Regions from separate parts of the Lentzea sp. NPDC054927 genome, predicted to be linked through region 2. Evidence: riboswitches for the same ligand, from Rfam matches in the RefSeq annotation. Region 2 holds a riboswitch; each other region holds the start of a gene.
What was found. A riboswitch is a leader RNA that binds a small molecule or an ion and turns the genes downstream of it on or off. The one in region 2 is predicted to bind glycine.
Positions count from the first base shown of each region.

Region 1: another riboswitch for glycine. It lies ahead of gcvP (aminomethyl-transferring glycine dehydrogenase); the one in region 2 lies ahead of gcvT (glycine cleavage system aminomethyltransferase GcvT).
Region 3: another riboswitch for glycine. It lies ahead of gcvH (glycine cleavage system protein GcvH); the one in region 2 lies ahead of gcvT (glycine cleavage system aminomethyltransferase GcvT).

Region 1 is NZ_JBSGXZ010000008.1:278,324-285,649, reverse strand. It holds gene ACWGE0_RS16110 (ATP-binding protein) at 1-444, shown strand, start outside; gene ACWGE0_RS16105 (STAS domain-containing protein) at 458-817, opposite strand; gene ACWGE0_RS16100 (ANTAR domain-containing protein) at 975-1,649, opposite strand; gene ACWGE0_RS16095 (hypothetical protein) at 1,903-2,118, shown strand; gene ACWGE0_RS16090 (CDP-alcohol phosphatidyltransferase family protein) at 2,226-2,807, shown strand; gene gcvH (glycine cleavage system protein GcvH) at 2,850-3,233, shown strand; gene garA (glycogen accumulation regulator GarA) at 3,347-3,805, shown strand; gene ACWGE0_RS16075 (MerR family transcriptional regulator) at 3,809-4,396, shown strand; gene ACWGE0_RS16070 (bifunctional nuclease family protein) at 4,522-4,995, shown strand; gene ACWGE0_RS16065 (MerR family transcriptional regulator) at 5,295-5,861, shown strand; glycine riboswitch at 5,942-6,039, shown strand; glycine riboswitch at 6,044-6,163, shown strand; gene gcvP (aminomethyl-transferring glycine dehydrogenase) at 6,214-7,326, shown strand, end outside.
Region 2 is NZ_JBSGXZ010000078.1:931-8,256, reverse strand. It holds gene ACWGE0_RS44825 (acetyl-CoA C-acetyltransferase) at 1-496, opposite strand, end outside; gene ACWGE0_RS44820 (N-acetyltransferase family protein) at 553-987, opposite strand; gene ACWGE0_RS44815 (acyl-CoA dehydrogenase family protein) at 1,093-2,229, shown strand; gene ACWGE0_RS44810 (CaiB/BaiF CoA transferase family protein) at 2,226-3,350, shown strand; gene ACWGE0_RS44805 (hypothetical protein) at 3,688-3,867, shown strand; gene ACWGE0_RS44800 (helix-turn-helix transcriptional regulator) at 4,032-4,526, shown strand; gene ACWGE0_RS44795 (hypothetical protein) at 4,625-5,005, shown strand; gene ACWGE0_RS44790 (DUF3817 domain-containing protein) at 5,020-5,322, shown strand; glycine riboswitch at 5,368-5,458, shown strand; glycine riboswitch at 5,460-5,550, shown strand; gene gcvT (glycine cleavage system aminomethyltransferase GcvT) at 5,650-6,744, shown strand; gene glyA (serine hydroxymethyltransferase) at 6,758-7,326, shown strand, end outside.
Region 3 is NZ_JBSGXZ010000016.1:14,432-21,757, reverse strand. It holds gene ACWGE0_RS22165 (ATP-binding protein) at 1-1,564, opposite strand, end outside; gene ald (alanine dehydrogenase) at 1,695-2,807, opposite strand; gene ACWGE0_RS22155 (alpha-L-fucosidase) at 2,885-5,152, opposite strand; glycine riboswitch at 5,302-5,394, shown strand; gene gcvH (glycine cleavage system protein GcvH) at 5,457-5,840, shown strand; gene ACWGE0_RS22145 (L-serine ammonia-lyase) at 5,869-7,233, shown strand; gene ACWGE0_RS22140 (winged helix-turn-helix transcriptional regulator) at 7,249-7,326, opposite strand, start outside.

The DNA.
Region 1 (7,326 bases), on a different contig from region 2:
GACCGGTACGGCGCCGTCCACGTCGACGTCACCGACCACGGCCAGTGGCGCGTCCCGCCACCCGCGCTCACCACGCGCGGCCGGGGTCTCCTGCTCATGAGGGAGAGCGTGGACGAAGTCGAGATCGACCGCACGGCGAGCGGCACGACCGTGCGACTCACCAGAGCGCGTGCGCCCGCGCCCGTTCCACGAGCAGCTCCGCCGGAATGTGAGGTGCACGTGTACGAGACCTCCTCCGGTGTCGTGGCCGTCGTGCGCGGGAACGTGCCGGTGTCGTCTGGGCCGTCACTGCGCCGGACACTCATCACGGCCGCGCGTGGCGGCAGCGTGCCGTTGACCGTCGACCTCAGCCGGCTCGGCGAAGACACAGGCGGTGTCGAGCATGCTCTGATCGCCGTCACCGAAGCACTGGAAGCGGCGGGGAACCGCCTCGCGGTCTGCTAGCCCAAGACTCCGGCTAGCTCAGTGCGGCGTCCACGGACTCGTGGATGCTGAACACCTCACCGAGACCGGTGGCCTCCAGCGGACGCGTCACGGCACGCGCCTTGGCCACGACCTTGAGAGCCGCCTCGTGTTGCGGCGCGAGCCTCGCGGCCTCCACGAGCACCGCCAAGCCGGCGGAACCGAGGAAGGTCACTCCGGTCATGTCCACCACGAAGGTGCCGCCGTCGGCCAGGCCGTTCACCAGGGCGTCGCGCAACGTCGGCGCGGACACCATGTCGACCTCACCGGAAACGGCGAGGACCGAGACACCGGCCGCCGGCTGTCGCACCGACAGCTCGATGGTCTGCTCCGCACGCGGGTCCTGCACAGTCACCGATGTACTCCCTCTCAGAACGCGGGGAGCCGCCACTGCAGCGGCCCCGATGCGGCTGCTGGCTCAACCGCTGCGGCCCCACCGTACGGGAGTGGCCGCTCTACAGGACAGATCGAGAAGTCCTTACCCAAACCGAGACATGCTCAAACGTTTTCGGTCACATCTTGATGGCGGTCCACAGTTTGTGCGCGGTGTCGAACGCGGCCTCCGGCGGTTCGACGACCCCGACCTCTTCGGCGCCGTCCTCCAGCGTCCCGCCGACGACGAGCACCAGTGCGGCGGCCAGGTGCCGCAGCTTCACGTTGGCGTTCTGACTGGTCCGCACGAGCAGCTCGAACGCGTCGCCCGGCGCGCACTGCCGTGCTCCCATCACCAGGCCCTTCGCCTGCTCGATGTAGCGGCGGTGCTGGACCATCCGGACCATCTGGTCGGCACGCAGGACCTCGCCCGCGCAGAACTCGATCACCGCCGCCGCGGTCGCGACGAGCGGCTCGATCTCCTCGATGGCCTGCAGATCGCTGACACGTGGCGAGTGGTCGAGGTAGACGGTCAGCACCACCGGCCCGCTGTCGCCCCAGCTGCCGGGCACCGCGACGACGTCCACGCCGCCGACCTGACCGGACACCTGCCGTTCGTGGCGGGAAGCCTCGACCAGCGGTCCCTCGCCACCGTCCAGCTGCGCCTGGTCCAGTTCGCCTGCCCGGCCCGCGGCTCGCAGCAGCTTGCCGTCCGGCCACACGCTGAGGCCCACGCCCACGCAGCCCTTGAGCTGCGAGCTGAGGTGGTCCATCAACCGCGAGATGAGCTCCGCACCGAATTTCACCTGCTCCACGCTGTGAGATTAGGCCCTGCCGATAGCGGGCGGACGCCGTGCGGTCATCGGTGTACGACGAACGGTTGCGTAGGCAAGCAACCCGCCATCTGTCGAGCTTCGGGTCCGAACAGCTCGGCGCGCCGATTGATCCAGTTAACGCTAAGGACCCAAACAGGACACGTGTTCTGAACCACAGTCCGACAGAATTCGTTTCCAGGGATAACGCCGGAGCCCCGGTGCGCGACATCCCTGATGTCACGGAGGGACTGAAATGAGAACCGCCATGGAGACCCAGCCGCAGCAGGCCGCAGAGATGCAGACCGGGCTGCCCACCACGCCGTGCAGCGTGGTGTGGAGCCGGGGTCACGCCTACGTGCTCGAGGGTTTCCGCGCTCGCTGGGTGGGGCGCGACGACCGGGGCCGTCCGCACGCCATCACCGGTGCCGAGATGCAGCGCCGGGGCTGGACGCTCTTCAAGACAGCCTGAGCCCGACCCGCAAAGAAACGAACGCCCGCACCACCCGCAACCAGTCGCACCGCGTGCCGTGACGCCATCCGGCAGCCCCTGCGCAGTCACTCGTTTAGAGTGCGGGTGTGCGTGATCCGGCTGATCGCCTGCTGACGATTCCGAACCTGCTCAGCGTGTTGCGGCTGGCCGGTGTTCCGCTCTTCCTGTACCTGTTGCTCGGACCCCGCGAAGACGGCTGGGCGCTGCTCATTCTCGTGTTCGCGGGATTCTCCGACTGGCTCGACGGCAAGCTCGCCCGCTGGCTCAACCAGATGAGCAACCTGGGCGCGCTGCTCGATCCCGCAGCCGACCGCCTCTACGTGTTCTGCACGCTGCTGGCGTTCGTGATCAGGGACATCGTGCCGCTCTGGATCGCCCTCGTCCTGGTCGGGCGAGAGGTCGTCGTCGGCATCTGCCTGCTGGTGCTGCGGCAACGGGGCTGGGGCCCGTTCGAGGTCACGTACCTGGGCAAGGCCGCGACCTTCAACCTGCTGTACGCCTTCCCCCTGCTGCTGCTCGCGCAGGGCGATTCGGCGTGGGCGCAGGTCGCCCAGCCGATCGCCTACGCGTTCACCGTCTGGGGCGGAGCGCTCTACCTGTGGTCGGCGCTTCAGTACGTCTACCAGTTCTTCCTGGCCCTGCGGGTCACTCCCGACAGGGCCGCGTGAAAAGATCACCCCATACAGGTTCAGCACGAGGAGCGCAGTCAGTTGATTCCCGAGGAGCTTCGCTACACCGAGGAACACGAGTGGGTCGCCAGCACGGGCGAGAACACCGTGCGGGTCGGCATCACCGACTACGCCCAGGAACAGCTCGGTGACGTCGTCTTCGTCCAGCTGCCCGAGGTCGGTCACACGGTCGCGGCCGGCGACACGTTCGGCGAGGTCGAGTCGACCAAGAGCGTGTCCGACCTCTACTCGCCGCTCGACGGTGAGGTCGTCGCCATCAACGACGCGTTGGTGCAGACGCCGGACTCGGTCAACACCGATCCGTACGGCGAGGGCTGGATGGTGGAGATCCGTCTGAACGACGCGGACGCGCTGGAAGGCCTGCTGGACGCGGAGGGCTACAAGGCCTTGGTGGAGAAGGAGTGACGTCGATCTTTCGCCGCCTCTTCGGCCGGAAGGGGAGCCGCGCTGAGGGTGGCGACCCGAACGCGATAGGTTTTACCGGAAGTGACGGATCCAGCAGCAGGAGGAGAGCTCAGGTGAGCACGAACGACGGCCCAGGCGTTCCGCCGGAGCAGTCCCCGGAGCGGACCTCCGTCTTCCGGGCGGACTTCCTCCAGGAGATGGAGGGCGGCGCCGAGGCGCCCGCCCAGGAGCCGGCCGTTGCCGGTGTAGACGCACTTCCCGCCGGTTCCGCGCTGCTCGTGGTGAAGCGCGGCCCGAACGCCGGTTCCCGGTTCTTGCTGGACCGCGACACGACGAGCGCGGGGCGCCACCCCGACAGCGACATCTTCCTGGACGACGTGACGGTCTCGCGCCGCCACGCCGAGTTCCGCCGGGAGAGCGGCGAGTTCGTCGTCATCGACGTGGGCAGCCTCAACGGCACCTACGTCAACCGCGAGCCGGTCGACCAGGCCGTCCTCGCGAACGGTGACGAGGTCCAGATCGGCAAGTTCCGTCTCGTCTTCCTGACGGGCCCAGGCTCCGCGGGAGCCTGACGCGTGACGGCCGGGCGGCCACAACGCGGGGTGCTCAGCATCGGGGCGGTGCTCTCACAGCTTCGTCCCGAGTTCCCCGACGTCACCATCTCCAAGATCCGCTTCCTGGAAGCGGAGGGGCTGGTCCGCCCGGCACGCACGGCCTCCGGCTACCGCCAGTTCTCCGTGGCGGACGTCGAGAGGCTGCGGTTCGTGCTGTCCGCACAACGTGACAGATACCTGCCGCTCAAGGTGATCCGCGAACAGCTCGACACCGCTCCCGCGGACTCCATTTCGGTGTCGCGGATCGATCTGCTTGCCCAGGCCGGAATCAGCGCGGAACAGCTGTCCCAGCTGGAACGCGACGGCCTGCTGCGCACCGGCCCCGGTGGCCGTTTCACCGTCGACGACCTCGCGACGCTCCGCACGATCCGGACGATGACCGGACTCGGCGTCGAGCGCGAGCAACTGCGCGCGGTCCGCGCGGCAGCGGATCACGAGGTGGTTGTGCTGAAGTCCTTCTCAGATCCCGAGACGGTTCGGGAATTGGCTGACCTGTTCACCTCGTTGCACACGTTGTTGGTGAGAGCGGGCCTGCGGCAATCATCTTGATCACGTTCTGCCCGCAACAATTGAGCACACGGCCCGCTTGGCGGGTAGCGTCGAACGCATACGCCGGGGGATGCTCGGAGGCGAAACCGGGTACTCCCCAACGAGTCAGAGGGAGGCGAGACCCGATGAGTGAGATGCGCGTCGTGGGCGTCCGGGTAGAGCTGCCCCAGAACCAGCCGATCCTTCTGCTGCGCGAAACCGAGGGCGAGCGGTACCTGCCGATCTGGATCGGGTCCGTCGAAGCCACGGCCATCGCACTCGAGCAACAGGGCGTCCGCCCGGCTCGGCCTCTCACCCACGACCTGCTGAAGGACGTCATCGGGGCGCTGGGACGCAACCTCGAACAGGTGCGGATCACCGACCTGCAGGAGGGCACGTTCTTCGCGGAACTCGTGTTCGACGGCGACGTGCGGGTGTCCGCGCGCCCCTCGGACTCGGTGGCGCTGGCGTTGCGCGTGGGGGTGCCGATCCACGCGGAGGAGTCCGTGCTGGCGGAGGCCGGCCTCATCATCCCGGACGAGCAGGAGGACGAGGTCGAGAAGTTCCGCGAGTTCCTCGACTCGGTGTCTCCGGAGGACTTCAGGGGCGCGGACACATAGGCGTGTCGCTGTCCGTCTCGTTTGGAACCGGCGTAACCCACGGGTGTGTCGCTCGGCTGGGCTACTTTCCGCTGGCATTGCTCGCTAAACGATCACTAAACGTCACCTGAACGTCCCACATCGGGTGACGCTGTGACTCTCCACCTCAGGTTGAGGGTCGATCCTCCCCGCGCGTCGCGTTGACCTGCCCTCCGGCCGGTCTTACCGTCGAACTCGAGTGGACGTCACCCGGTTCGTGAGAGCTGACGTGGTGGCTTGACGGCCTCGACTTTCGTGGCCGTTGGCGAGGGGAGGCAGGCGTGGCCGAGGAAGCGCCCGTGAGGGCCGAATCCGGGCAGCAGGGTGAGCTGTTCCCGGACTCCTCGCTGCCGGACGAGCTCGTCGGCTACCGGGGTCCCGCGGCGTGTCAGATCGCGGGAATCACGTACCGGCAGCTCGACTACTGGGCCAGGACCGGACTCGTCGCTCCGACGATAAGGATGGCCCACGGTTCCGGGAGTCAACGGCTCTACTCCTTCAAGGACATCCTGGTCCTGAAGGTGGTGAAGAGACTGCTGGACACCGGCGTCTCGTTGCAGAACATCAGGGTCGCCGTGGACCACCTGCGCCGCCGTGGCGTGCAGGACCTGGCGAAGATCACCCTCTTCTCGGACGGCACGACCGTCTACGAGTGCACCTCACCGGAAGAGGTCGTCGATCTGCTGCAGGGCGGTCAGGGCGTGTTCGGCATCGCGGTGAGCGGTGCGATGCGGGAGATCTCCGGGACGATCCACGAGTTCCCGGCCGAACGTGCGGACGGCATGGAGATCGCTCCCATGACGGAGGACGAGCTGACGCGCCGCCGGCGGGAGCGCGCGACCGGCTGATCGGTGCTGATCGGTGAGACGTAGGTCGCGTCCCTGGGGACTACCTGGGCTGCCTGCGGGTATTCTTCACGGGTAGTCGCTGAACTCAGGCGGGAGAGACCGGGGTTTCGAAACCCGGCGCCGAAGGAGCAAGTCCCTCCCCGGGAACCTCTCAGGCATCCAGGACCGCGTGAGCGAGACGCCTCTGGAAAGTGGACCGCTGAAGAGTGTGCTGAAGACTTTTCTGCGGTCCCGCCGACGGTGAAAGCCCCGCCTCACAACGGGGTGAACCTCTCAGGCGCCCGTCACGGGTACGGACAGAGCGGGGAGGGCACAGGACACGTGTGCCCGCAGCCACCCCCGGAGGCGTTTGATGACGCAGGACCGCATTCCGCTCGCCGCTCTCGAGCACGGCATCCCGTTCGCCGACCGCCACGTCGGTCCGCGCCCCGCCGAACTCGCGCGCATCCTCGACGTCATCGGCGTCGGATCGCTGGAGGAGCTGGCGCAGCGCGCGGTGCCTTCGTCGATCCACGAGCGCGACCTCGTGCTCGACCTGCCGGCGCCGGCCACCGAGACCGAGGCGCTGGCCGAGCTGCGTGAGCTCGCGTCGCAGAACCGCCCGATGACGCAGATGATCGGCCTCGGCTACTACGACACCGTCACGCCGGGCGTCATCCTGCGCAACGTGCTGGAGTCGCCCGCCTGGTACACCGCGTACACGCCGTACCAGCCGGAGATCTCGCAGGGCCGGCTCGAGGCGCTGCTGAACTTCCAGACCATGGTCGGCGACCTGACCGGCCTGCCGGTCGCGAACGCGTCCATGCTGGACGAGTCGACCGCCGCCGCCGAGGCCATGACCCTGGTGCGCCGCGCGGGTCGCTCGAAGTCGAACAAGTTCGTCGTCGACGCCGACACGCTGCCGCAGACGCTGGCCGTCATCGAGACGCGCGCCGAGCCGCTGGGCATCGAGATCGTCGTCGCGGACCTGTCGCAGGGCATCGAGGGCCTCGGCCTGGGCGGCGACTTCTACGGCGTGCTGCTGTCGTACCCCGGTGCGTCCGGTGTGGTGCGCGACCAGGCCGCGCTGATCGAGGAGATCCACGCGGCGGGCGCGCAGGCCGTCGTCGTCGCCGACCTGCTGGCGCTGACGCTGCTGCGCGCGCCGGGCGAGATCGGCGCGGACGTCGTCGTCGGCACCACGCAGCGCTTCGGCGTGCCGATCGGCTTCGGTGGCCCGCACGCCGGGTACATGGCCGTCCGGTCCGGACTGGAGCGCCAGCTGCCCGGCCGTCTCGTCGGTGTCTCCGTCGACTCCGACGGGTCGCTGGCCTACCGCTTGGCGTTGCAGACGCGTGAGCAGCACATCCGCCGCGAGAAGGCCACGTCGAACATCTGCACCGCGCAGGTGCTGCTGGCCGTGATCGCCTCCATGTACGCGGTCTACCACGGTCCCGAGGGCCTGCGGTCGATCGCGACCCGCGTG
Region 2 (7,326 bases):
CGACGTCCGTGCGGGAGAAGCCTTCCAGAGTTGCGATCAGGTCGGCGGACACGCCCTGCGGCACGAACGACAGGTCGAAGTTCGTCGCGGGGTCGATCGCCCACGCGCCACCGTCGGAACCCATCGGCACGCGCGACATCGACTCGACGCCACCGGCCACCACCAGGTCCTCGAACCCGGAGGCGACCTTGGCCGCCGCGAGGTTCACCGACTCGAGGCCGGACGCGCAGAACCGGTTGAGCTGCACCCCGGCCGGCCGCTGGTCCCAGCCCGCGGCCAGGACCGCGGTGCGGGCGATGTCGCCGCCCTGCTCGCCGAGCGGCGACACGACGCCGAACACGACGTCGTCCACCGCGGAGGTGTCGAGGGAGTTGCGTTCGGACAGCGCGCGCAGCACCCCGGCGGCGAGAGCGACGGGCTTGACGCTGTGCAGCGACCCGCGCTTCCCCTTGCCGCGCGGCGTGCGCACCGCGTCGAAGATCAAGGCTTCGCTCATGGCACCCACGCTAGGCCCGCTGTCTCGAGCTGGCCATGACCGTGAAGGGTGACCGATTAGCTCACCACGAACTCCATGTGCTCCGGCTCGAACGCGTCCACGAACCCAAGCCGCTCGTAGAGCCGCCGCGCCGGCAGGTTGTCGTCGTACACGCGCAGCCGGACGAGCTTCCAGCCCTCTGCCGCCGCCCACGCCAGCAGCGCGCGGACCAGCGCTTCGCCGAGCCCGCGGCCGCGGTGCGACGAGCTCACCCACATCGAGAAGAGGTAGAGGCCCTGCGGCTCCGGCGCGCCCGCCACCAGCCCGACCGGCCCGTCGTCGAGAGCCACCAGCCGCACGCCCTCCACGAGCTTGGCCCGCCAGTCCGCCTCGGTGTACTCCTCTTCGCGGGCGAGCGTCGAGCCGAAGTCGTCCGGGTCGCTGGCCAGCGCTTCCAGCCGGATGTCCCGCCACAGCCGCCACTCGTCCGGCGTGACCTGGTGGATCTGCATGCGGAGCAGTCTGGCCGACGGGGTGGGAATTTCGCTCAGTTTTTCGGGTGACGCCCTGGCGCGCCGGTCATGGCGTGGATCACCGCCCGGTGGTTTCGTGAACGCATGGCAGAGCGTCGATCGCGGTGGATGGACAGCGACCTGGACCAGTTGCGCCAGCTCGCCCGCACGTTCATGGAGAAGGAGGTCACGCCGCACCAGGAGCGCTTCGCCGAGCAGAAGCAGGTCGACCGCGACCTGTGGCGCAAGGCCGGTGACGTCGGGCTGCTGTGCCTGAGCATTCCGGAGGAGTACGGGGGCGGCGGCGGCACGTTCGCACACGAGGCCGTGTTGTTGGAGGAGCAGGCACGCGCGGGCGACAGTTCGTGGGGCAACAGCGTGCACAGCGGCATCGTCGCCCACTACCTCAACTCGTACGGCTCCGAGGACCAGAAGCAGCGCTGGCTGCCCAAGCTCGCGTCCGGCGAGTACGTCGGCGCGATCGCGATGACCGAACCCGGCGCGGGCTCCGACCTCCAGGGCATCCGCACGAAGGCGATCAGGGACGGCGACGAGTACGTCATCAACGGCTCGAAGACGTTCATCACGAACGGCGCGCACGCCGACCTGGTGATCGTGGTCGCCAAGACCGACCCCGCCCAGGGCGCGCAGGGCATCTCGCTGATCGTCGTGGAGAACGACATCCGGCGCGGCCGCGTGCTCGACAAGGTCGGCATGAAGGGGCAGGACACCGCGGAGCTGTTCTTCGACGACGTCCGGGTGCCCGCCGCGAACCTGCTGGGCGACCAGGAGGGCCTCGGGTTCGTCCAGCTCATGCACCAGCTGCCGCAGGAACGCCTGATCATCGGCGTCTGCTCGATCGCGGGCATCGAGGCGGCCGTCGGCGTGACGCTGAAGTACGTGAAGGAGCGCACGGCGTTCGGCAAGGAGCTGATGAAGTTCCAGAACACCCGGTTCAAGCTCGCCGAGTGCGCCACCGAGGCAGCCGTGACCAGGGCGTTCATCGACGAGTGCATCGAGAAGCACTTGAAGGGCGAGCTCGACATCCCGACCGCCGCGATGGCCAAGTGGTGGGCCAGTGACCGGCTGGGCAAGGTCGTCGACGAGTGCGTGCAGCTCTTCGGCGGCTACGGCTACATGAACGAGTACCCGATCGCACGTGCCTGGTCCGACGCCCGCGTGCAGCGGATCTTCGGCGGCACGAACGAGATCATGAAGGAAATCATCGCGAGGTCCCTGTGAGCGGGCCTCTCGCAGGACTTCGCGTGGTCGAACTGGCAGGGCTCGCTCCCGCGCCGTTCGGCTGCATGGTGCTCGCGGACCTCGGCGCGGAGGTCATCCAGGTGCACAAGCCCGGCAGCCACCCGACGGTCCCCGGTGACTTCCTGACCCGCAACCGGCGCTCGATCGCAATCGACACCCGCAGGCCGGAGGGTGCCGAGCTGGTGTTGCGGCTGGTCGAACGCTCGGACGTGCTCATCGAGGGCTTCAGGCCGGGCGTGACCGAGCGGCTGGGCATCGGTCCGGCGCAGTGTCTGGCCCGCAACCCGCGCCTTATATATGGACGCATGACCGGGTGGGGGCAGGACGGGCCGCTGGCTCAGCGCGCCGGCCACGACATCAACTACATCGCCGTGGCGGGTGCGCTCGACCCCGTCGGACGTGCCGGTGGGCCGCCCGTCTTTCCGGTGAACTTCCTCGGCGACTTCGGCGGGGGAGGCCTGCTGCTGGCCCTCGGCGTGCTCGCCGCGCTGTACGAACGCGAGCGCTCGGGGCGTGGCCAGGTGGTCGACGCGGCCATGGTCGACGGGGCGGCGTTGCTCACGACGTTCCTGCACGGGATGAAGTCCGCGGGCATGTGGCAGGGCGGGCGCGGCGAGAACATGCTCGACGGTGGAGTGCCGTTCTACGACGTCTACGAGGCCGCGGACGGGCGGTACGTGGCGCTGGGCGCGCTGGAGGAGAAGTTCTACGCCGACCTGGTGGCCGTGCTGGGTCTGGAGGACGCACCGTCGCGCAACGACCCGGCGAACTGGCCTGAGCTGCGCGAACGCATCGCGGCGGCGGTGAAGACCCGGACGCGGGACGAGTGGGCGGACCTCGCGCGGGACACGGACGCGTGCCTGGCACCGGTCCTGACCCCTGCCGAGGCGGCGCGGCATCCGTACAACGCGGCGCGTGCCTCGTTCGTGGATGTCTCGGGGTCGTTGCACCCGGCGCCGGCGCCTCGGTTCGACCGCACCCCGACGGCGGTTCCTGCGCCCCCGGTAACGGCCGGGGTGAACACCGGGGAAGTGCTTGCCGACATGGGTGTGGCGGAGGCCCAAATTATGGAACTGCGGCGGGCAGGAGTAATTGGATGAATGCTCGCGTGCGTATTAATGGAGACACGACGGCGTGACAGAGCGTGATGTCGGCGGTTCGGCATCCGGGTGAGGCCCGGTGCAACAGTGTCTGGTCCAAGCTGTGGGATGCGAGGGAGTCCGTGTTCACCTCGTGCCCAGGACATCGGCGCAGTTGAGGCCCCTCTTTAGCCGCCATTCGGGTGACATTGGCCGTCGTGCAGGCGTGCGCCGCTGGTGGATCCTAGGAGCAGTTGGGCGTGGTCGTTGTTCATCGCAAGGGTGAATGAGGGACCATGACGGGTGACACGGGCGGTCCGCCGCCTGACCGGTGAGCGAGATGGACGGAGAGGTACCTGTGAACCTCAAGAAGGTGCTAGTGCTGGCGGGCGTCGCGCTGGTGCTGTTCCTCCTGATCACCCAGCCCGAGCAGTCCGCTTCGGCGGTGCAGCAGGTTCTCGGCTGGCTGCGTCAGGGCGCGGAGTCGATCATCACCTTCATCAGGAGCCTCTTCGGGACGGCAACGCCGATCAGCTAGTGACCCTGGGTGATCTTCGGCCGTTCGCGTTGAGCCGGATGGGTGGAATGAGGCCAATCACGCACTGGTAACGGGTGTTCTGGGGATTCAGGGTCTGGCGATTGTCAGACCTACCGAATACCTTCCGCTGCAATGGCCGATCCCCGACCGACGAGGAGGCACATATGGTCGAGGACTCCGGGGTCCACGAGCTGTTGCAGCAGTGGGCGGCTGAACGGTCTGATGACGCAGAGATGCAGGAGGTGAACCGGATCAAGAACGCATGGCTCGCTGAGGCTCCCCCCTCGGCGCCTGGCATCCCCGCCCAGCGGGGAAGCAGGGGCGGGTCGTCGCGTGGCTTGGTCAAGGTCGACTCGGCGGATCCGGCCTACGTGGCCGCGATGCGCAAGCGGGCGCCGGAGGCACCCGAGGCACTGCTCGCCGCCGCGGCGAGCTACTGGCAGCTGGTTGGCGACGTCGCCGAGGCCGAGCAGTGGTGGGACGCGGGCATCAGCCCGTTGGACCAGCGCGCGCTCGACTACCGCGCGGCTGGCCTGTCTCCTGCCGACCTCGGGCGGCGCCTGGGACCGATGACGGTTCTCCAGCACCTTCGCCGCGGTTCTGCCGCAGCCTGGTGTGTTGCTCGTCTGCAGAGGCAGCGCCGGGACGGCGTGGCATAGGTGGGAACGGGCTGTCGGAGGCGGCAGCCCTGTATCCACACTGCGTCCCTCACGGGCGGCCTCCTCTGCGGAGGCCTCACCCAAGTAGTGTGGAGGCCGTGCGCGGCCTCCTTACTCCCCAACGAGTGTTGATCGGGCTCGGCTGCCTGGTCGCACTGATCGCCTGTTGCGGGCTCGCGTGGTGGCAGTGGCAGCGCTTCGAGTCCGCCAGCGGCACGTTCCAGAACCTCGGCTACGTGCTCCAGTGGCCGCTCTTCGGCCTCTTCCCGGCCTTCATGGTGTGGCGTTTCCGCCGTTTGGCGCGCCAGAACCGTGACGCGGATCTCGCACCCGAGCCGGTTGCGCCCGCTCCTGGGCCAGTGGCTACCGTTGACGCCGTCAAACCCGCGCCTGTCGAGTACTTCGACGACGAAGAAGACGCGGAGCTCGCGGCCTACAACCGCATGCTCGCGAACCTCAACGCGCGGGACGGTCGTTGAGCGAAGGCGGGCAGATGAAGGGTGCGTTGACCCGGTTCAGGGTCATGGCTTACGTGGTCGGAGTCTTCCTGCTGCTCCTGGTCGTGGCCATGGTGCTCAAGTACGCCGCGGACATGGGCGGGGCGATGAAGGTCGTCGGCCCGATCCACGGCTTCCTCTACGCCATCTACCTGGTGATTTCCGTCGACCTCGCGCTGAAGCTGCGCTGGTCGATCAAGGGCACCGCGCTCGTGCTGCTCGCCGGCACCATCCCGTTCCTGTCGTTCTGGGCGGAGCGCAAGGTGGTCGAGAAGACTGCGCAGGGCGTGCCGCTGTGACGTTTGGCCTGCTAGCGTCTGGGGCTGACAACTGAACACGGCCGTCGATGTCGCGCGGGAGAGTCCCCTTCAGCGGGGACGCCGAAGGAGCAACTCCTCCCCGGAATCTCTCAGGTACAGGTACCGCACGACGAAGGCAACTCTGGAAAGCAGGCTGCTCGGCAGCCTCGCCCACGGTGCAAGTCGCGCTCCGCGCGGCGAAGCTCTCAGGCTCATGACAGAGGGGGAGGCTCGCTCTAGTGAGGAGTCTCCGATGGACCGTGTCATTCTTCTGATGCCTCAGCCGGCCGCGTCCGGCTCTTCGGCGCACCCTGGAGGAGCGTTCTGATGTCCCGCCTCACGCCTCTGAACGCCGAGCACGAGCAGCTCGGCGCGATGTTCACCGACTTCGCGGGCTGGCGGATGCCGCTGCGCTACTCCAGCGAGCTCGCCGAGCACCACGCCGTGCGCACCACCGCGGGCCTGTTCGACCTCACGCACATGGGTGAGATCGTCCTGACCGGACCGCAGGCGGGCGAGGCGCTCGACTACGCGCTGGTCGGCCACATCTCCGCGCTGGCCGTCGGCAAGGCCCGCTACACGATGATCACCCAGGCCGACGGCGGCGTGATCGACGACCTGATCGTGTACCGCTTGGGCGACCAGGAGTTCATGGTCGTCGCGAACGCCTCCAACGCCCTCGTCGTCGCCGAGGCCCTCGTCGAGCGCGCCGCCGGTTTCGACGTCGAGGTCGCGGACAAGTCGACCGACTACGCGTTGATCGCGATCCAGGGCCCGAAGTCGGTCGAGATCCTGTCCGGGCTGACCGACACCGACCTGTCCACGGTCAAGTACTACGCCTCGTACCCGTCCACCGTGGCCGGCGTCGACGCGCTGCTCGCGCGCACCGGTTACACGGGCGAGGAAGGCTTCGAGCTCTTCGTGGCTCCGGCCGACGCGCCCGCCGTGTGGGCCGCGCTGCTGTCCGCGGGTGAGGCGCACGAGCTCAAGCCGTGCGGACTCGGCTGCCGCGACACGTTGCGTCTCGAGGCCGGAATGCCGTTGTACGGCAACGAACTCACGACCTCCCTCACGCCGTACCACGCTGGTCTGGGCCGTGTGGTGAAGCTCGAGAAGCCGGGCGACTTCGTGGGTCGCGACGCGCTGACGAAGGTGGCGGAGTCCGAAGTGGACTCGGTCCTGGTAGGACTGAAGACCCCCGAGCGCCGCGCCCCGCGCCACGGCTACGCGGTGCTGAACGGCGACGAGGTCGTCGGCGAGGTCACCTCGGGCGCCCTGTCCCCGACGCTGGGCTACTCGGTCGCCATGGCCTACGTGTCCAGGGCGAGTGCCGAGCCCGGCACCCCACTGCTGGTCGACGTCCGCGGCAAGAAGCAGCCGGTCGAGGTCGTCGCACTTCCGTTCTACAAGCGCGCCAAGTAGGGAGATCTTCCAGATGTCCGACCAGTTCAACGCCTCCCTCGCGGAGTACGACCCCGAGGTCGCCGAGGCCGTTGCCGCCGAGCTGGCGCGCCAGCAGGGCACCCTCGAGATGATCGCCTCGGAGAACTTCACCCCCGTCTCGGTGCTCCAGGCACAGGGCTCGGTGCTGACCAACAAGTACGCCGAGGGCTACCCCGGCCGCCGCTACTACGGCGGCTGCGAGCACGTGGACGTCGTCGAGCGCCTGGCCATCGAGCGCATCAAGTCGCTCTTCGGCGCCGGTTTCGCCAACGTCCAGCCGCACTCGGGCGCGCAGGCGAACGCCGCCGCGATGTTCGCGCTGCTCCAGCCGGGCGACACGATCCTGGGCCTGGACCTGGCGCACGGCGGTCACCTGACCCACGGCATGCGCATCAACTTCTCCGGCAAGCTCTACAACGTCGTGCCGTACCACGTCGCTGACTCGGATGGCCGTGTCGACATGGCCGAGGTCGAGCGCCTGGCCGCGGAGCACCGTCCCAAGCTGATCGTCGCCGGGTGGTCCGCCTACCCGCGTCAGCTGGACTTCGCCGAGTTCCGCCG
Region 3 (7,326 bases), on a different contig from region 2:
GTTGATTTCCCAGCCGTTGTGCGAGGTTCTTCATTCGTTTGGCGTGTTGAATCGACTCATCAAGCCGGTTCGCGCGCAACAAGGCGTCCACAAACGCGCTGAGGCTCACCAGTTCGACCTGCCTGTCGCCGAGCCGCTGGGCGTTCTCCAGACCAATCGCACATGCCTCGGCATCGGCCGCCCACTGACCGTGGCGGATGTAGTGGGTCGCCAGGCATATGGGTAGAAGGGCCGATATAAGCGTGTGGCCGTGTTGCGAGGCGTGATCGAGCACGGATCGAAGGTTTACGTGCTCTTGCCGGTACCACTCAACCGCGGAACTTCGAGAGCTGAACGGCTCCGGCTCGACGCCCTGTAGCTGGTGGTACTCCAAGCGCGCTCGTCCATGGTGGGGGTAAATGGTCAATCTCGCGACGTCAGCGGTGTGCAGATACCAGCTGAGCAGCAGCCGGACGCACTCCGCACGGTCCTCGGCGGTGTCACACGCCTGTGTGGTCTCGGCGGCGAAGTCTCGAACCAGGTCGTGGAACTGGAAGCGGTCGGGACCGACTTCGGTGATCAGGTGTCCGCTGGTCAGCGTATCCAGCAGTGGCCGGGCCTGCATCCCGGTCATCGCGGAGGCGGCCTGAGTGCTGATCGTCTGGCCGGGGTGGAGGCTGAGCAGGCGGAACAGCCGCGCGGCCGATGGGGGCAGAGCGAGGTAAGACCAGGCGAAGATCGAACGGATCGTGGCACTCGCATCGTCCTGGGTCGTGAGCGTGTCCAGCCGACGGTTGGCGAGGTTCGTCACCAGCGCGGCGATGGACCGGTGAGGCCGGTCGGCGACCTGTTCCGCCGCTATCCGGAGCGCGAGCGGCAACCCGGCGCACCGCTGCACCAGGTCGTTGGTGGCATCGGGTTCGGCGTCCGCACGAATTGGGCCAATGACGTCTCGTGCCAACGCCAATGCGTCGCGTGGTGGCAGCTCGCGCAGCACGATTCGATGCGCGCCGTCGCGTGCTGCCAGGCCTGCAAGGCGGTTCCGGCTGGTCACGAGAACCAAACAGGTCGGCGAGCCGGGCAGCAGCGGGCGAACCTGCTCCGCTGTGGCCGCATTGTCGAGCAGTACCAGTATGTGGCGGTCTGTGAGCAGCGACCGGTAGAGACCGGTCATGGCGTCGGTGTCTCGCGGTACAGCCGCACCGAACACTCCCAGCGCGGCTAGGAAACCTGTCAGCACGTCGGTCGACGTGAGCGGTGGCTGCGGTGAGAAACCGCGCAGGTTCACGTACAACTGGCCATCGGGAAATCGGTCGCGCACGCGGTGCGCCCAGTGCACTGCCACTGCTGTCTTTCCCACGCCGCCCACGCCCGCAATCGCCGAGATGATCACTGGGCGGGTGTTGCCGGACATCAGCACGTCGAGGACGTCAAGTTCTGTGGTGCGTCCGGTGAAGTGGGCGACGTCCGGTGGCAGCTGCTGTGGGGTCGTTCGAAACGGCTGCGGGTTTAGGTGGACGGAGCCTGCCTGAACCACCATGCCGGCATCACCGTGGACGACGTTGCGCGTCGAGTCACCTGACATGGCGGTAGATGATGCGGTTGACAGCAGCGAGATCGTGGCGGAACGGAGGCCGGTCACCTGTTCGGCTGCTGGATAGGCGAAACCCCCGCAGCGATGATCGCGTGCGGGGGCCTCATTCATTCAGTTGGCCTTAGATGACGCTCTCCAGCGGCGTGTGCACGAGGCCGGTCGCCTCGGCCACCGGGCCGTTGGTCAGCTGGCCGGCGTGGGCGTTGAGGCCCAGGGCGAGCGAACGGTCGTCCTTCAGCGCCTGCGACCAGCCCTTGTCGGCCAGCGCGACCGCGTAGGGCAGCGTCACGTTGGTCAGCGCGTAGGTCGAGGTGCGCGGGACGGCGCCCGGCATGTTCGCCACGCAGTAGAAGACCGAGTTGTGGACCTCGTAGGTCGGCTCGGCGTGCGTGGTGGGACGCGAGTCCTCGAAGCAGCCGCCCTGGTCGATCGCGATGTCGACGAGCACCGAGCCCGGCTTCATCTCGGAGACGAGGGAGTTGGAGACCAGCTTCGGGGCCGCGGCACCGGGGACGAGCACGGCGCCGATGACCAGGTCGGCCTCGCGGACGGCCTGCTCGATGGCGAAGGAGTTCGAGGCCAGCGTGCGCAGACGGCCCTGGAACTGGGCGTCGATCTGGCGCAGGCGGTCGACGTTGGTGTCGAGGATCTGCACGTCCGCGCCCATGCCGACGGCGATCGTCGCGGCGTTGATGCCCGCCACGCCGCCGCCGATCACGACCACGCGGGCCGGGGCGACGCCGGGGACGCCGCCGGGCAGCACGCCGCGGCCGCCGGAGGGCTTCATCAGCGAGAACGCGCCGACCTGCGGGGCGAGGCGGCCCGCGACCTCGGACATCGGGGCGAGCAGCGGCAGCGAACGGTTCGGGAGCTGCACGGTCTCGTAGGCGATGGCCGTGGTGCCGGAGGCCAGCAGGGCCTCGGTCAGCGGCTTGTCGGCGGCGAGGTGCAGGTACGTGAAGAGGGTCTGGCCGGCGCGCAGGCGGGGGTACTCCGCCGCGATGGGCTCCTTGACCTTGAGGACCATGTCGCCCTCGGCCCAGACGTCGTCGGCGGAAGCGAGGATCTTGGCGCCCGCGGCGAGGTACTCCTCGTCGGTGATGGCGGAACCGAGGCCTGCGCCCTGCTCGACGAAGACGTCGTGGCCGCGGCTGGTCAGTTCGTGGGCACCGGCCGGGGTGAGAGCGACGCGGTACTCGTGGTTCTTGATCTCGCGGGGAACTGCGATCCGCACGATGACTCCTCCGTTCGGGCTGGCCTCTGTCTCACAATGTGGAGCAGTCCGAAGGTCATGTCACCGTGCGGATCGCACTATCCGGTCACTGTCTGGTTGTTCTGTAAGGACAAAGCCACCTTGAACACCCATGCGTGCTGGCCGACGCCCTGAGGCACGTCGACCACCAGTTTTCCACTCGATCGGGTCCATTTCAGGGGCCTGTCATGACCCAGCAACGTGATCTTGTCTCCGTCCTTGAGCGGCACCGGGGCGTCGACCACGAGCTGTGACCCCGGCTGGGCCAACGAGGTGATGTAGAACGCCTCGTTCGGCTTCACCGTGAACCGCAGCGAACCCAGCTGGGCCATCCGCGACCAGTACGTCGTGCCGTAGATCGACTCGCCGTTGGTCTTCAGCCACGACCCGGTCTCGCGCAGGCGCTGCTGCATGATCTCCGGGATCGAGCCGTCCGCTCGCGGGCCGATGTCCAGCAGGAAGTTGCCGTTCTTGGACGTCGTGTCGACCAGCGTGTCGATCACCTCGTCCGCGGTCATGTACATCGAGTCCGGCGTCGCCCGGTTCCACCCGTACGAACGCGGGTCGAGGCCGCGCGAGGCCTCCCACTTCTTCACCACGGTGTTCGGGTACGTCGCGTACTCGGGCGTCGTGTAGTCGTGGGTCGGGATGCCGCACCTGTCGTCGACCGTCACGTCCTTGGGCTTGGCCCGGTTCTTGGCCTTGTTGAAGTAGTCGGCCAGTACCCGCCGCGAGTCGTTCGCGCCGCCGATGTCGCACCAGATGACGTCCGGGTCGTACCCGTCGACCAGCTCGGTCATCTGCGGCGCCTGGTAGTCGCGCACGAAGTCCCGTCCGGCCTGGTAGCCGGTGTACGGCTCGGCGGCGCCGCTCCAAGGATTGCGCGGCCCGTGACCCGACCACGGGTTGTCGGGGTTGAACCACTCCGGCATCGAGAAGTAGAGCCCGTTCTTGAGCCCCGGCGTGTACTTCCGCGACGCGTCGAAGAGCTCCTTGACCAGGTCGCGCTTCGGTCCCAGGTCAACGGAGTCGCGACCGGACACCTTCGAGTCCCACAGCGCGAAACCCTCGTGGTGCTTCGAGGTCAGCACGTAGTACTTGGCGCCGGCCTCCTCGAAGAGCTTCACCCAGTCCTTCGGGTCGAACTTCGAGGCGGTGAACTGCGGGATGAACTGGTCGTACGAGAAGTTCTTCCCGAACGTCGCCGCGTGGTACGGGTTCACGGCGTTGTTCGGGTCCTGCATCCACTGCCAGTACCACTCCGCGTACTGCTCGCCCGGCGGCGACCACGCGGGCACCGAGTAGAGGCCCCAGTGGATGAAGATGCCGAACTTGGCGTCGTCGAACCAGTACGGCGACTCGTGCGTGCCCAACGACGCGTCGGTCGCCTGGTAGTCCGCCACACCCAACGAGAACTTGGCGTTCTGGGATGCCGAAACGCGTCCGGACGTCGCGATGACCTTCCCGTCGAACATGCCGGTCCGGTAGGCGTGGATCCCGATCCGCACCCGTGCCTCTTCGCCGGGCGCGAGCCGGCGCACGACAGCTGGCTGCAACGTCACCACGCCGAGCCCTTCCGCGCGCACCGAGACGTTGGAAACCCACTGGTCACCGAGGTTCACGACGGTGGCCTCGATCGTCTGGCCACCCAGCCGCGGCAGCTTGGGCGTGCTGCGGGCGGACCGGACGGCGAGCACCGCGCCCTTGCCCGCCGGTTGCAGAGACAGCGCGAACACGTGCAGCGAGGACTTGCCCTCGACGGCCGGGTTCGTCACCGGCAGCGTGATGCCGACGGCCTCCTTCTGGGGATCTGCCCAGAGCTGGGCGGTCCCGATCGACACGGGGTGCTGGTCGGTGCCGCCGGGGGAGTACCGGAACGGCGCGGAGATCGGACCACTGCCCGAGTACCAGTCAGGTCCGGTGATCGAACCGGTTGTTGAAGATCCGTCCGCGTAGTGCACGGTCGCGGTCCCTCCGGCCGCTCTGTACGAGGACGCCACGAGGAAGTGCGCGGTCAGATAGCGGCCGCGCGGGAGCTCGATCCGCTGTCCGAGAGCCACCGCGTTGTTCTTGGCCTGTGAATTTCCCGGGAAGAGGTACGGCACGCCATCGGCCGTGACCTGCCCGGACGGCAGCGCCTCCGCCGGGAACGCGTAGCCGGAACCGTCGAAGCTGCCGGTCCGGTCCGACGCGGTGTCGATGCCGTCGTTGTCGAAGAGGTGGCCGATGGGGACTGTGACAGGAGCTGGTGCCTCTGCCGCGGTGGCAGCGGGAACAGGGGTGAGCACCAGTGAGGCGAGCAAGGCGACGATGAACGGCTTCCGCATGAGACCTCCGATGTCTGCCTGACCTCACCCTGGCAGCGCTCTCCCCAATGTCAACCATCTCGCGTTGACACTTGGCGGGGGCCGCACATAGCGTTCGCGGTCGAGAACTGAAGACCGGCCGTGGCGCGAAGTGTTGATCACTGGGCGCCGAAACCCGAGTGGGAGAGACCTCGACGATCAGGTCGGGGCGCCGAAGGGGCAAGCTCCCGCACACTCTCAGGCAGCAAGACCGCTCGGGGTAGGCAACTCTGCACGGCGGAGGGGGACGCATGTTTCCTGACCCGTCACAGCCAGAGGAGTCGCCGTGGAGTTCCCCGAGAACCTGCTCTACACCGTCGAGCACGAGTGGGTCGACTGGACGCCGGGCACCCAGGACCCCCTGACCTGCGGAATCACCGAATACGCCGCCGACGCGCTCGGCGACATCGTCTTCGTCCAGCTGCCAGAGGTCGGTGCCAAGGTCGTCACCAACGCGGTCTGCGGCGAGCTGGAGTCCACCAAGTCCGTCAGCGACCTGTTCTCGCCCGTCACTGGTGAGGTGATCGAGGTCAACAGCGCTGTCGTCGACGACCCGGCGATCGTCAACACCGACCCGTACGGCGCCGGCTGGCTGTTCCGGGTTCGCGTCGAGTCGGCGGAGAACCTCCTCACGGCGGCCAAGTACGCCGAACTCACCAAATCTGACTGACCGCCCCACCACCACGAAGGACTGATCAGTGGCGATCAGCGTTTTCGACCTTTTCTCCGTCGGCATCGGACCGTCCAGCTCCCACACGGTCGGCCCGATGCGCGCGGCGGCCATGTTCGTCGAGAAGCTCGGCGACCGAGTGTCCGAAGTGGACCGGGTGCGCGTCGAGCTGTTCGGCTCGCTCGGTGCGACCGGCCACGGCCACGGCAGTCCGAAAGCCGTGTTCCTGGGCCTCGAAGGCAACCATCCGGAAGAAGTCGACCCGACGATCGCGGCCGGCCGGGTCGAGGAGATCATCGCGAGCGGCCGGCTCCGGCTCGGTGGCGCGCACGAGATCGGTTTCGTGCACGACCGCGACCTCGTCATGCACCGCCGCAAGTCACTTCCGTTGCACCCCAACGGAATGAGCTTCGAGGCGTTCAGCGGCGACAAGTCGGTCGAGCGCGCCGTCTACTACTCGATCGGTGGCGGCTTCGTCGTCGACGAGAACGCCTCGGGCACCGACCGGATCAAACCGGACTCGACGCCGTTGGCGCACCCGTTCCTGACCGGCGACGAACTGCTCGCGCGGTGCCGCGAGACCGGCCTGTCGATCAGCGAGATCATGATGGCCAACGAGCTGTCGTGGCGGACTGAAGACGAGGTGCGCCAAGGACTTCTGCACATCTGGCACGTCATGCAGGAGTGCGTGGAACGCGGCTGCAACGAGCACGGCGTCCTGCCCGGCGGCCTGAAGGTCCGCCGCCGCGCCGCCGACATGCGCAAAACGTTGGAGCGCGAGCACTTCGTCACCGACCCGCTGCGCGTCATGGACTGGGTCACGCTCTTCGCGTTGGCGGTCAACGAGGAGAACGCGGCGGGCGGCCGTGTCGTCACCGCACCGACCAACGGTGCGGCCGGCATCGTGCCCGCGGTGCTGCACTACTACACGAAGTTCGTGCCGGGAGCTTCCGACGACGGCGTGGTCCGGTTCCTGCTCACGGCGGGCGCGATCGGCGTGCTGTTCAAGGAGAACGCCTCGATCTCCGGCGCCGAGGTCGGCTGTCAGGGCGAGGTCGGCTCGGCCTGCTCGATGGCGGCCGGCGGACTCGCCGAGGTCCTCGGCGGCACTCCTGAGCAGGTCGAGAACGCCGCCGAGATCGCCATGGAGCACAACCTCGGCCTGACGTGCGACCCGATCGGCGGCCTGGTGCAGATCCCGTGCATCGAACGCAACGCCGTCGCGTCGATCAAGGCGATCACCGCCGTGCGCATGGCGTTGCGCGGCGACGGTTCGCACTTCGTCTCGCTCGACAAGGTCATCAAGACCATGCGCGACACGGGCAAGGACATGTCGGTGAAGTACAAGGAGACCGCACGCGGCGGACTCGCGGTGAACGTCATCGAGTGCTGATCTCCGCGAGGAAACCTAGCGGCGGGCGTCGTACGCCTGCTGAGCCGCCAGCACCTCCGGCATGCGCGCCTCCAGCATCTGGATCAGCGCGAG